4 regions of the Streptosporangium sp. NPDC053982 genome follow, and region 1 is predicted to be linked to each of the others. Evidence: riboswitches for the same ligand, from Rfam matches in the RefSeq annotation. Region 1 holds a riboswitch; each other region holds the start of a gene.
The links. Region 1 has a riboswitch for cyclic di-AMP ahead of ACZ6W9_RS14245 (CHAP domain-containing protein). Riboswitches for the same ligand answer to the same signal wherever they lie in the genome.
Positions count from the first base shown of each region.

Region 2: it holds a riboswitch for cyclic di-AMP, as region 1 does, so the genes downstream of both, ACZ6W9_RS04800 (C40 family peptidase) here and ACZ6W9_RS14245 (CHAP domain-containing protein) in region 1, are expected to answer to the same signal.
Region 3: it holds a riboswitch for cyclic di-AMP, as region 1 does, so the genes downstream of both, ACZ6W9_RS10270 (glycoside hydrolase family 25 protein) here and ACZ6W9_RS14245 (CHAP domain-containing protein) in region 1, are expected to answer to the same signal.
Region 4: it holds a riboswitch for cyclic di-AMP, as region 1 does, so the genes downstream of both, ACZ6W9_RS06725 (C40 family peptidase) here and ACZ6W9_RS14245 (CHAP domain-containing protein) in region 1, are expected to answer to the same signal.

Region 1 covers NZ_JBVJKQ010000007.1:131,343-134,541, forward strand. Annotated here, with positions in the region: gene ACZ6W9_RS14240 (ABC transporter substrate-binding protein) at 1-821, opposite strand, end outside; gene ACZ6W9_RS14245 (CHAP domain-containing protein) at 1,302-1,988, opposite strand; cyclic di-AMP (ydaO/yuaA leader) riboswitch at 2,007-2,144, opposite strand; gene ACZ6W9_RS14250 (hypothetical protein) at 2,595-3,199, shown strand, end outside.
Region 2 covers NZ_JBVJKQ010000002.1:437,075-440,273, forward strand. Annotated here, with positions in the region: gene ACZ6W9_RS04795 (helix-turn-helix domain-containing protein) at 177-344, shown strand; gene ACZ6W9_RS04800 (C40 family peptidase) at 563-1,612, opposite strand; cyclic di-AMP (ydaO/yuaA leader) riboswitch at 1,618-1,771, opposite strand; gene ACZ6W9_RS04805 (amino-acid N-acetyltransferase) at 2,109-2,753, shown strand; gene ACZ6W9_RS04810 (RDD family protein) at 2,842-3,199, shown strand, end outside.
Region 3 covers NZ_JBVJKQ010000005.1:151,409-154,607, forward strand. Annotated here, with positions in the region: gene ACZ6W9_RS10265 (cytochrome P450) at 1-976, shown strand, start outside; gene ACZ6W9_RS10270 (glycoside hydrolase family 25 protein) at 1,064-1,813, opposite strand; cyclic di-AMP (ydaO/yuaA leader) riboswitch at 1,825-1,974, opposite strand; gene ACZ6W9_RS10275 (hypothetical protein) at 2,585-3,199, shown strand, end outside.
Region 4 covers NZ_JBVJKQ010000003.1:320,507-323,705, reverse strand. Annotated here, with positions in the region: gene ACZ6W9_RS06730 (VanZ family protein) at 1-471, opposite strand, end outside; cyclic di-AMP (ydaO/yuaA leader) riboswitch at 961-1,119, shown strand; gene ACZ6W9_RS06725 (C40 family peptidase) at 1,202-1,765, shown strand; gene ACZ6W9_RS06720 (hypothetical protein) at 1,878-2,666, shown strand; gene ACZ6W9_RS06715 (M48 family metallopeptidase) at 2,663-3,199, shown strand, end outside.

The DNA of each region.
Region 1 (3,199 bases):
GCGAGCTTGGCGGTCATGCCCGCCTGGCTGAAGCTCTTCACCGTCTCGAACGCGGTCTTGATGGCCGGGTTCGACTCCAGGATGAGCTGGTTGTTCTTGTCGAAGTAGGCGACGTTGCCGTTCTTCGGCGCCTCCTGCGACAGGACCACGTTGTAGAGGGTGTTGGGACCGTCGAGGAACTTCGGGTCGCCCTTGGCGGTGTTGGCGGCCTGGAACTTCTTGCCGACCTCCATGAAGGCGTTCCAGTCCGGCCAGAGCTTGCTGACCTCGTCGCGCTCACCGGGGAGGCCGGCCTTCTCGAACAGGTCCTTGCGGTAGCACATCGCCATGCCGCCGATGTCGGTGCCGAGGGCGAAGAGCTTGCCGTCCTTGTTGATGCCGTTCTCCCACTTGGCGGCGGGGAAGTCGCTCTTGCGCTTGTCCAGGCCGTATTCGGCGAGGTCGACGAAGAACTGCGGGCGGGCCTTCATGAGGCCCATCGCGCCCTCGTCGATGCCGACCACGTCGGCCGCGCCGCTGCCGGCCTGCAGACGCTGCAGGAGCTGGGGCAGGAAGACGTCCTCGAACCGGTCGGTCGGGTTCTCGTGCTTGATCTGGATGTTCGGGTGTGACGCGTTCCAGGTCTCGACGGCCTTCTTGTAGCCGAAGTTCGCGCCGCCGCCGAAGGTCTGCACGGTGATGGTCACCGGCTCGGAGGCCGAGCCGCCCGAGGCGGCCGTGTTCTTGGCGGGCTCACTCGAACTACAGGAGGTGACCGCCAGTGCTGCGGCGGTCATCACCACGACGGCGGCGAGCTTGCCGTGCCGCTTGGTGTTCAACATTCCGGACCCCTCTCAGGTGGTCGCCCGAATCGATTGGGAGGTGACATCGCGAACCGGCCCCCGACGAACGCGATCGGCGATGGGTTGCGCGCGGGCAGCTTTTGGGAGCGCTCCCACGAAGACTGGACGATGGGCAACCGGCGCGTCAATATGCCGAAACGTAACCGTTACATCGCGGGTGTTTCAGCTCGGCGAACAGTCGTTAAGGTGACAAACTGTGCGATCGGGCGCTTGGGAGCGCTCCCACCCCAACATGACACGACGCGGCGAACGCTCACCAACCGGGATCATCCAGTGCATCAGGGATCGTCCGGACCTTCCTCGCGGCGATAAGGTCCCGGCCGGAAAGCCGAAACGGCGACCCGGTCGTGCCGGGTCGCCGTCCGTCGGCCGTAGTCCGCCGCCGGTCCTCGCCGCTCCCGGAGGGACGGGAGCGGACGAGGGGAAGGGGAGAGGGGAACGGAAGACCGGAGTCGTCCGTCAGCCGTTGTAGACCGGGTATCCGTAGCCGTCGACCTGGGCGACCGGCCGGACACGCTCCTCGACCTTGCCGTTGCCGGTGTTGCCCTCGATCGTGGTGATCGTGCCGTCGCCGTTGTCCTTCTTGACGAGACCCACGTGGTCGATGGCGTCGATGTCCTTGCTGCCGCCCCAGTCGAAGAAGACCACGGCGCCGGGCTTCGGGGTCTGACCCCAGCGTCCGTTGTCGGCGAACCACTTGGCGTAGCTGACGGTGTAGGCGTCCCAGCCCATGGTGGGCCGGATGCCGGCCTGCTCGCCGACCCAGGAGACGAACATCGCGCACCAGGGGGCGTTGGCGTAGTCCTGGATCCTGCCGCCGTCGCGGGCGACGGTCTCCTTCGCGCGCTCGCTGGCGAGGTACCAGGCATGGAACTTGGTGCCGCCGCCGTAGGCGTTCTCCGAGACGCCGATCTGCTGGGCGGCGATGTCGAGGACCTGCTGGGCGCTGACCTTGGGCAGGTTCTGGGCCTGGGTCTCGGACGAGGCCGCGGCGTTCTCGGTGACCGACCCGGCCTGCGGGCCGGAGGCGTGGTTGTCGGCGAGGGCGGGAACGGTGGTCACGGCACCGCCGGCGAGGACGATGGACGCGCCCACGAGGGCGCGGACCAGGCTGTGCTTCCCGGGGGTGAGGCGGTTCTTGGCCATGGGAGAGTTCGGCTCCTTGCGTCGCTTCCATGCCGCCTACCGGGTTAGCTGACGGGTTCGGGCTGGGAAGTGCCCTACGGCGCGCGAACGCGCTGATTCACCCCATGAAGTGGTTCCCCGGTTCCGCGAGAGCCGCGGATTCGGCGGCCGCGCCCATCGACGGAGTGATCCGTCGTGATGATGCGCGGTCGGGCAATGTGTCGACGAGAGATGGGTCTGTGGACCTCGGTCCTCATCGCGAACGAGTAGAACGTACGTGCTGCTCCAGGCCGATTGCAAGCTCCCGCATTGCCTTGACTTGGGAAAACGCCGAATATCGGTGATCGTCGACTTCCCGGTCCGAAGATCGGCGACTTCGGGCCAAAGGCTTTCGCAAAAGCCGCAAACCCTTGCGGCACAGGGATTTCCGCACCGCGGGACCGGCGACGCCCCGGTGCGACGGACGATTCTTCCCGGCTGAAGCGCCCCCTAACGTAGATCTTTTTAAAGGGGGATCGTTTTACCTGTTCAGTGCCTTTCCGGGCGGCACGTCGCCGGGCGCGCGTGCTCGGATGTTCATCCGCGGTTCCCGGCCGCGTAAGGCGTCACGGTTACGGTGAGGCGATCGTGAACGGGTCATCGCCCGGCGTGGAGGAGGGGCGGGACCACGCGCGGGAACAGCCTTCGGCCATCGCCTGGGCGGAGTCCCCCCTGCAACTGCTCTGCGTGGTCGAGGCCTGCCACGCCGGGCTGCTCGGCGCCCCCGTCCGGGTGGTGCCCCGTGCCGGCTCGCGCCCGCTGACCGCCACCCGCCGGGAACTGTCCCGCCTCGTCCTTCCCCCGGGGCTGGAACAGGCCGGCCCGGCCCCCGGGCCGCCCAGGCCCCGGCGGGGCATGACCTGGGTGATCGGCGACGCCTTCTCCGGCCGGGTCCAGGCCCGCTGGCTCACCGCACTCCCCGGACGGATCGTGGTCGTCGACGACGGGCTGGCCACGATCAGGCTCCTGGAACTGCTCGCCGGGCCCCTTGGCAGGCCGCTGCTACGGGCCCGGGCCACCGCGGGCCCGTCGCGCTCCGTCCTCGGCGTGGCGGCCGGTCTGCGACTGCGCTCGGCCGCCCGGTCGGGCCGGCTGACGGTCTTCACCGCGATGCCCATCCCGGACGACCTGGCGCGCGCCGTACGCGGCAGGGGAGCCGAACTGGTCGTCCACGACTTCACCTGGCTGCGCGC
Region 2 (3,199 bases), on a different contig from region 1:
TTGACGACCTTTGAACGGGGCGTTTACCGTTCCTGACGGGCGACATCGATTCCAGCGTGCTCACGCCTGAGTCCCGTTTCGGGGGGAGTTGCTAGATGGCATATCCGGAAGTGGATTCCCGCCGCGGCGAAAGTCTTCCGGGCACTGAGGATATCGATCTCAGCGAGGAGGACCTCGTGCTCCTGGCCGAGCTGGCCAAGGGCGTCACCGTCGACAGGGTGGGCCGCCGCCTCGACATCAGCGGCCGGACGGTCCGGCGCAGGCTGCGCGGGATCTGTGACCGCATCGGCGTGGCCACCGCGATCGAGGCGGTGGCCTGGGCCGCCCGCCGCCGCCTGATCTGACGCCGTACACCCGGCCGGTCCGCCGTGCACCGGCCGACCGGTCGTGGCCCGCCCGGTCAGGCCGTGCACCCTGCTGATCGTGTGTCCGTGTCCGTGTCCGTCCGGCCCGGCCGGTTCGTGCACCCGGCCGGTCATACGCCCGTCGGGTCAGGCCGTGCATCCGGCTGATCGCGTGCCCGTGCCCATGCCCGTCCGGCCCGGCCGTACGCCGGCCGGATTCAGTCGGCGACGCGCACGCCCCCGGCGAAGGGCCGGTTGCCCATGGGGGCGATGCGGACCACGTCACCGGTCTGCGGGGCGTGGATCATCAGGCCGGCGCCGAGGTAGATCCCGACGTGATGCAGGTCGCTGTAGAAGAAGACCAGGTCGCCGGGGCGCAGCTGGTCGCGGGAGACGTGGGTGCCGGCGGTCCACTGGTCACCGGTGTAGTGGGGCAGGCTGATGCCGACCTTCTGGTAGGCCCACAGGACCAGCCCCGAGCAGTCGAAGGAGTTGGGTCCCTCGGCGCCCCAGACGTACGGCTTGAGCTGCTGGGTGAGCGCCCAGCGCACCGCCTCGGCCGCCTTGCCCTGGCCCACGACCGGAACGGTGAGCCTGGTCGCCCGGCCCTGCATGCTCTGGGCGCGGTCGCGGACCTCCCGGTAGAGGTTGCCCTCCAGTTTGCCGACCAGGCGTTCGATCTTGGAACGCTTGTCGCCGAGCTCGCCCAGCAGCTTCTTGACCTCGGTGGACCGGGCGCTGGCGCTGGCCCGAGCCTGCTCGGCGACCTTGAGCGCCTGGGCGACCTGGGCGACCTCCTCGCTCTGCCGCTGCTGGAGGGCGTAGCTGGTGGCGGCCTGGTCGAGGAAGGTGTCGGGGTCGCTCGACTGGGTGAAGGCGAGCGTGGAGCCCAGGCCCCCCGACATGTAGGTGCTCTGCGCGAGGAGGGTCGCCTTGGTGCGCCGGGACTCCAGCTCCGTCTCGCTGGTGGACAGGTTCTTCTTGGCCACCTCGGCGGCGCGCTGCGCCTGCTTGAGCTTCACCCGTGCGCCGTTGTACTGCTCGGCGAGCGTCTCGACCTCGACGTGGAGCTTCTCGACCTGCTTGGCGAGCTGCCGGAGGTCCGGTTTCGGGTCCGCACCGGCGGACGTCATGGGAGCGCCGACCGCGAGGAGGGTGAACGCGAGCCCGATGGAGGCCGTCCGGCCGGAAAGGCGACGGGAGGCGCGCTCCCGCATCGGGACGGGTCCGGCTGGACGTCCACTGCCACGGCGCGGCGTGCGCTTCACCAACGGGCTCCTCTCTCGGCCGCCTGCCGGGTTAGCTGACGGGTTCGGGCCGGAGGCAGCCCTACCGAGCACGCCGGTGACGGCTCGGATTCACCCCTGGGGACGCGTGGAGGGTGGGTCCCCGGCTCCCCGGGTCCGGGGATTCGGCGGGTCAGCTTTTCGGGGAAGCTGACATCGAGCACGGACATTAGTGCAATTGGAGGTTCATGCTCAACCAGAACCACAAAGTCGGTAGAGCTTTCACAACCGGAAAGTCACAGGCAGATCACATACTTTCATGATCCTCATGCCTGTCAACCTGGATCCATGTCGCTATGAGCGGCATACCACCCATGTAGCCGCAGGCCCCGGTCCATGCCGAGGGCGAACGGCCGCCGTCACCGGGGTTTCCGGCCGGGCGCGACGGGGGTGACACCGGGAGCCGGGCGGTGCCGTTGTGACCGAAGTTACGGCTGGGCCGTAATGGGGGTGCGCCGAGGACGTACGCTGATCGGTCATGGAGCAGGTTGCGGAACCCTCCCCGGCGGACGCCCTGACGGACGGGACCGGGGCGACGGCCGGGTCGGCGAGCGGGGTCACGGCCGGGGCCACGGGCGAGGTCACGGTCCGGCGCGCCCGCACGCCGGACGTGCGGGCGATCCGGCGGCTGGTCGACACCTACGGCGGCGCCGGGCCGCGACTGCTGGAGAAGGCCACGGTCACCCTGTACGAGGACGTCCAGGAGTTCTGGGTGGCCGAGCGGGACGGGGCCGTCATGGGGTGCGGGGCGCTGCACGTCCTGTGGGAGGACCTCGCCGAGATCCGCACCGTCGCCGTCGATCCGGCGTGCCGGGGCCAGGGCATCGGCCACATGATCGTCTCGGCGTTGATCCGCACGGCCGGCGAACTCGGCCTGCGCAGGGTCTTCTGCCTCACCTTCGAGGTCGACTTCTTCGCGCGCCACGGCTTCCGGCGGATCCAGGGCACGCCCGTCTCGCCCGAGGTCTACGCCGAGTTGCTCGCCTCCTACGACGAGGGCGTCGCCGAGTTCCTCGACCTGGAGCACGTGAAGCCGAACACCCTGGGGAACACGCGGATGCTGCTTCATCTACCGCCCCTGGTCAAGCGTGATGACCGCAGTTGTGACTGTGACAAAAGGTGACTCTCGGACGACTATCTCGATACCTTGTGCTTCAACGTGCATGTGAGTCTCGAATGCGCCGCATGCGTAGTCGAAGTGAGGTGACGCGGTGACCAACGGACAGCCGCCGTATCCGCAGGATGATCCCGACCGCGATCGCACCCCGTCGGGACACTCCGGATACGGCTCGCACGACACGGGTCAGGGCCCCGGGGGTCTCGACCCCGACGCGACGGTGGTGGGGTACCGGACGGACGGCACCGGACCCGGGCAGAACCAGCCCGGTTACGGCCAGCCCGGCGGTTACGGCCAGCAGGGCGCGCAGCCGGGGTACGGGCAGCAGCCGTCGTACGACCAGGGCGCCTACGGCCAGCAGGGGGCGCAGCCGGGTTACGGCCAGCAGCCCTCCTACGACCAGCAGCAGGGCTACGGTCAGCAGGCCGCCCAGCCCGGTTACGGCCAGCAGG
Region 3 (3,199 bases), on a different contig from region 1:
CTACAGCGGCGTGGAGACCGTCCCTCCGGCGGGACCGGGCGAGTTCATCCTCATGGACGACCCGCGGCACAGCCGGTACCGCAAACCGCTGATGGGGAAGTTCACCGTACGGCGGATGCGCCTGCTCACCGAGCGGATCGAGCAGATCACCGCCGAGCACCTAGACGCCATGGAGAAGACCGGGCCGCCGGCGGACCTGGTGACCGCGTTCGCCAAGCCGATCCCCGCCGTCGTGATCTGCGAGCTGCTGGGCGTGCCGTACGAGGACCGGGGTTCCTTCCAGGAGAACATCGACAAGTTCCTCAACGGGGAGACGAGCGACGAGGACCTGTTCGCGGCCTACACCGCGACCCAGGGCTACCTCGCGGAGCTGGTGGCCTCCAAGCGCGCCGCCCCGACCGACGACGTGCTCAGCGACCTCACCGACGGCGACCTGACCGACGAGGAGCTGAGGGGGATGAGCCTGATCCTGCTGGCGGCCGGGCTCGACACCACCGCGAACATGCTGGCGCTGGGCACCTTCGCGCTGCTGCGCGAGCCGGAGCAGCTCGCCGCGTGGCGCGCCGATCCGGCGCTCACCGACGGGGCCGTGGAGGAGCTGCTGCGGTATCTGACCGTCGCCAAGATGTTCATGAGGACGGCGCTGGAGGACGTCGAGCTGGGCGGCCGGATCATCGAGGCCGGTACGACGGTCGTCCTGTCGAACCACGCCGCCAACCGCGACCCCGAGCGCTTCACCGACCCCCACGTGCTCGACCTGCGCAGGCGGGAGGGCGGGCACGTGGCCTTCGGCCACGGCGTCCACCAGTGCCTGGGGCAGCAGCTGGCCCGGGTCGAGATGCGGGTCGCGTTCCCCGCGCTGCTGGACCGCTTCCCCTCGTTGCGCCTGGCCGTACCGGCGGAGGAGGTCGCGCTGCGCCCGGAGGTGGCGGACATCTTCGGGGTGAAGAGCCTCCCGGTCACCTGGGACGCCTGACCGCCGAGGGCGGGCGTGGCGGTGTCCGTCCCACCCGGTGGTCCGGGTGGGACGGACACCGGGCCGGCCGGCGCCCCGGCCCGCCGGTCACGCCGACCGGCGGCCCAGGGCGCGGAGCTGGTCCGGGCTCAGCGCGGAGACGTTCTGGTCGATGGGCGAGTCCGAGTACTGGTGGATCGTCCACGCCTTCCAGCCGGCCGGGGGCGTCACGGCGCCCTTCTCCCGGCCGTAGGCGGCCACCCACAGCGGGTACTGCTCCAACCCCGCGCCGTAGGTCTCGGCGAAGTTCAGGCCGCTGTAGAACATCGGCGTGACGCCGGTCCTGGCCTTCACGTGTGCCAGCCACGCCTTGGCCCAGGCGTTGACCTGCTCGACGGAGCGGTCGTCGGTGGCCTCCAGGTCCAGGACGAGCAGGTCGCCACGCCTGGCGGGCTGCGCGTCCACGACGGACAGGAAGTGCTCGGCCTCGGCGATCGGGTCGTTGCCCGGGTGGCCGAAGTGGTAGGCCCCGCGCACGATGCCCTTCTTGTCCAGCTCCCTCCAGTGCCTGGCGAAGGAGCGGTCGCGGAACGTCGTGCCCTCGGTGGCCTTGATGATGCCGAACTGGGCGGAGCTGACGCTCCAGTCGTAGGCGGGCTGGTAGTTGGAGACGTCCAGTCCGTAGGTGAGCGGGCCCGCCTCCTGCTGGGAGACGCGCTGGGCGGCCGCGATGTGCCCGGCGGGCGAGGCGGAGGCCGTGACGGGGGCGATGCCGCCGAGGGCGGCGCCGGTCAGGACCGTGCCCGCGAGGGCCAGGCCGAGACGGTTTCCGAGCGTGCTGATCCGGGGGTTGCGCATGGGGTGTCGGCTCCTTGCTTCCATGTCGCCTACCGGGTTAGCTGTCGGGTTCGGGCATGGAAGTGCCCTACGGACGCATCGATGGGAGATCGTCCGATTCACCCCGGAAAAGGTGGGTCCCCGGTTCCGCTGGGAAGGCGCGGATTCGGCGTCCGCACACCGTCGGCGGGCATTGCCACGGAAACGGCGTCGGGTCCGGTCGATGGAGCGGCTCTCGTGCCGCTGGGGCGGCTTTCGCGCCGCGATGACAAAAGGTATGCGTTGCCCCACGGAAAGGGCAAGTGACCTGCGGCGGAGCGGATCGCGCCGGTGATCCGGAGGGTGTCGGACCACCCTGCCCGCAGGGGATCGGGGCCCATGGTAAAAATTGACGCCTCACCGCCCCGGACCGGGCGGGAACCGGGCCGCCCGCCGTGGCGACCGGACTTCCCGGCGGTCGCCACGGCGGCCGCATCTCGGCCATACGTCCGGTCTGTAGGGATTCGTGGTGTCCCCTTGGTAACAGCTCCGTAAGAGCGCGCCGTTACCTGACGCGTACGGACCGTGATGTTCGGCAGGCTGGGGGGAGATCGGATCCGGCGACGGGGAGGCGAGATGCAGGATGATCATGGTCCGGCCCGCGGGCGCGGTTCCGGTGCGGGCCCCCGCGGTCGCATGCCGTACGGCGGGCCCCCGGGCGGCCCGCCCGGGTCCGCCGCGTCCCCGTCCCGTCCGCCGGTCCGCCCCGAGGCCCGGTACGACGGTCCGGCGCAGAGCCCCGGAGACCCGTTCATGCACGGCTCGCTGGTGGACGCCGGCATCGCCCTCGCCGGTCGGCCGCGCCACCCGGCCGGGGAACGGCCGCGTTCCTGGACGGGTCCGCGTCTCCGGCGCGACCGGCTGCTGCGCCCGGCGCTGATCGGCGCCTTCCTGGCGGCCGCCGGGCTCGGCGTCTGGACCTCCGGCCGGTCCCCGCTGGACGACCGGCCCTCCGCCGTGGCGGCCCCGCTGCCCGCGCCGTCGCTCGCCCCGCACGGCACCGCGGTCGTCCACCCGCCGCAGGCCGCCCGCACGCCCTCCGCCGAACCCGGCAGGGTCATGGTCGTCCGCGAGCTGAAACCACGCCTGGTGCGGCCCCGGGCCGACGCGGCGGACACCCCGGACGGCCGCGCCCCGGGGGAGGAGCGGCGGCACGCCGCGGCACGCCGTACGCCGGAGGCCGCTACGCGGACGGAAGCGGGAACGGAGGCGGGGGCCGGGGCCGGAGGCGGCGGGCCGGGCCACCGGGAGACACGGGGCCTCTCGCGCCCGCCGCACGCCCCGCACGACCGCGGGCACGGGCACGGGCACGGCCCGGGGGCGCCCGCCCCCGAGGCCGGACCGCGGGGCCGGGCCGACGGTGGCGCC
Region 4 (3,199 bases), on a different contig from region 1:
CATCGGGGCGAAGAACCCCAGCGCCGCGAAGATCAGCAGGTTGCCGCCGATGCCGAGCGGCCCCATCGTGGGCAGATCCTGCAGTGGGAGCAGACTCACCCGGCCGGGGGCGACGCCGGCCTCCGGGCCGGGCATCATGGTGATCCATACGAACGGCACCGTGCCGTGGACCATGCCCACCTCGGCCAGCGACGTCCGCCACGCCGACGCGGCGCCGGCGGCACGCCGGACGCGCGCCAGAGCCCACGCCACCAGGGCGGACGGCGGCACCGCGACCAGTGTCATGAGCAGCACGCCGTTCTCCGTGCCGAGGCAGCCGTGCCACCGGCCGGCCGCGCAGCTCGGGGCGGCCATCAGGAGCGGCCGCCGCAGGACGAACGCCACGCCCGCCAGGCCGAGGACCGCCAGGCAGGCGAGCACGATCCCGCGCGTACGGCGGGGCGGTGCTGACAGGGATGCACTCCGGTTCATGCCTCCCATCGAAGGGGGAGGGCCGTTGCGGGGACGTATGCGATTTTCGATACGCCGGCGATACACGGAGTCCCCGGTCGTCCCCGGTCGTCCCCGGCCGGCCCCCGCCGCGGGCCGGGACGGCGGGGCGGCGGAGCGGGACGGCGGGGCGGCGGCACGGCCGGTCGCACGCTCCGTCAATGATCGTTACCATCACGTGATTCACGTCACAAAAGCCATGATTTTTCGGACTGATCACGGAAGTGTGACAAGCGTCATATTTGCCCGGTGAAATCGGCCCCTGAACAGTGGCCCGTCGATCGCCCGAGGCGTTTTCGATCTATGTATCTTTTGTGATTCCTTTGCCCTCTCCTGGGAAACAGGGGTAACTTCTGGCGTCGCGGCGAGCAAGCCATGCCACCGCGCCGGGCCCGGCCCGTCATGCCGGCGCCTGTCAAAGATCCATAAAGATCCATTCGGCCGTCGCACCCTGCGAGGAACGCTCCCACCTGCGACGGCCTGCCGAATCCGTGCAGCCAGGAGGCACGGAACCGGGGACCCACCGGCCCGACACGCGGCCAGGGGTGAATCGGCGCGCCCGACGCGCCGTAGGGCTTCTTCCCGGCCCGAACCCGTCAGCTAACCCGGTAGGCGTCAGCGGAAGTCCCAAGGAGAAATCCTGTCTACCACCCCGCGTAACCCCCGTTCGTCGCGCTTTTTCCGCGTTTGCGCCAGTGGTTTCGCCCTCACCGTGACGGCCTCGGCCGGAGCGGTCACGATGGGCTCCCCGGCGGCGCTGGCCGACACGGGAACCGGTCCCGTTCTCCAGGTCAGGAGCACCGCCTCTCAGGTTGAGAGGCCGGTCGCCGCCTCCGCCGCCTCCGCGGCGCACACCAGCGCCAAGAAGACGGCGAAGGCGAAGAAGACCACGCTGAGCAGGACCGCACTGCAGAAGGTGAAGGCGTCCAAGGCCGTCTCGGCGGCCAAGAAGCAGATCGGCGATCCGTACCGGTGGGGAGCCTCCGGTCCCGGCGCGTTCGACTGCTCCGGTCTCGTCCGGTACGCGTGGCGCAAGGCCGGCGTCTCCCTCCCCAGGGTCACGAACAGTCAGTACCGAGCCGTGCGGAAGAAGGTCTCGTGGAGCAGCCTGCGCCCCGGTGACCTGCTGTTCTTCTACGGCAAGGGCCACGTGGGCATGTACGTCGGCAAGGGGAAGATGGTCCACTCCCCGAGCAGCGGCAAGACCGTCAGGGTCGTCCCCCTGAAGGGGTACTACCGGTCCTCCTTCTCCGGGGCGGTCCGTCCCGGAGCCTGACGGATCCCGGCCGCCGCCCCCCTGGAGCGACCGGGAAGACGGCCCCGCCCGTCCCTTCGAAGGGACGGGCGGGGCCGCCGCGCGTCCGGGGCCGGTCGCTAACATCGGACGTGTGCGCGTCCCGACAGAGCGTCGTGCCGTGCTCGCCGGAACCCTGACACTGGCGGTCGCCGCCCTGGCCACCGGCGCGGGCCCGTTCCCCGCGCCGCGCGACCCGTGGCCCGGCGGCTCCGTCACCGTCCGCGGCGAGCACTCCGTCGTGATCGGCCACCGCGTCCCGGCGGCCCGCCTCGCCGACCTGGCGGCCGGCGCCGACCGCGCCCGCCGTACGGTCCTCGACGTCTGGGGGCCGGTCCGGGCGGTGGTCCTGTTCCCCGCGGACGACGCAGAGGCGGCGGCGCTGGCCGGCGCCGCGCCCGCCGCCGTCGCCGGCCTGGCCGCGCTGGCCGACGCGGGCCGGGTGATCGTCCTGCCGTCGGGGTACGCCAGGCTGAGCGGGACCGGCCGGGACGTGGTGCTCGCCCACGAGCTCACCCACGTGGCCACCGGCGCCACCCGCGGCGGCCGGGTGCCGGTCTGGCTGTCGGAGGGGTTCGCCGACTACGTCGGTTACCGTGACGCCGGGATCGCGGTCCCGGCGGCCGCCGCCGAACTGGCCGCCGAGGTGCGCGCGGGCCGCCTGCCCGAGCGGCTCCCCGGCCCCGCCGACTTCGCCGCGGACGCCCCCCGGCGGGCGCAGGCGTACGAGGAGGCGTGGCTCGCCTGCCACTACGTCGCGCGGCGGTACGGCGAGCGGACGCTGGTGAGGCTCTACGGTAGCGATGTCGGCGATGTGCTGGGCCTGTCCCCGGCGGAGTTCGCCGCCGGCTGGCGCGACCACCTGAGAAGGGAGCTGGGTTGACGTCCTCCCCACGCCCGAGGGCGGTGTCCCGGCGATCGGCCGCGCCGGATGCGGCCGACGCCGCAGCGGCGGCGGTCGTGCCCGGGGGGTGGCGGCCCGCCGGATGGGCGCTGGCCGCCCTGGGCGCGGCCACGGTCGCGGTCGTGGCGCTCACCACGCCCTGGCGGGCCCTGCCGTCCGCCGCCCCGGCCGTCGCGCCCGACCCGGCGCGCGACTTCACCGCCGGGCAGATCGCCCGCTCCGAGGCGTTCGACGCCGCGCTCACCGCGCCCGCCTACCTTTCGCTCGGGCTGACCCTCCTGGTCGCCGGGGTGCTGGTGGCAACCCCGCTGGGCGCCCGGCTGCTCGGACGGCTGCGCGGACCCCGGTGGGTGCGGGCGCTGCTCGGCGTCGCCGGGCTGTCCGCGGCGGTCGAGGCCCTACGCTGGCCGCTGGGCATGTGGTCGGAGACGCAGCTGCGCGCCTACGGCCTGTCCACCCAGACCTGGCCCTCCTGGACCGCGGACCGGCTCAAGGACATCGGTGTCCGGACC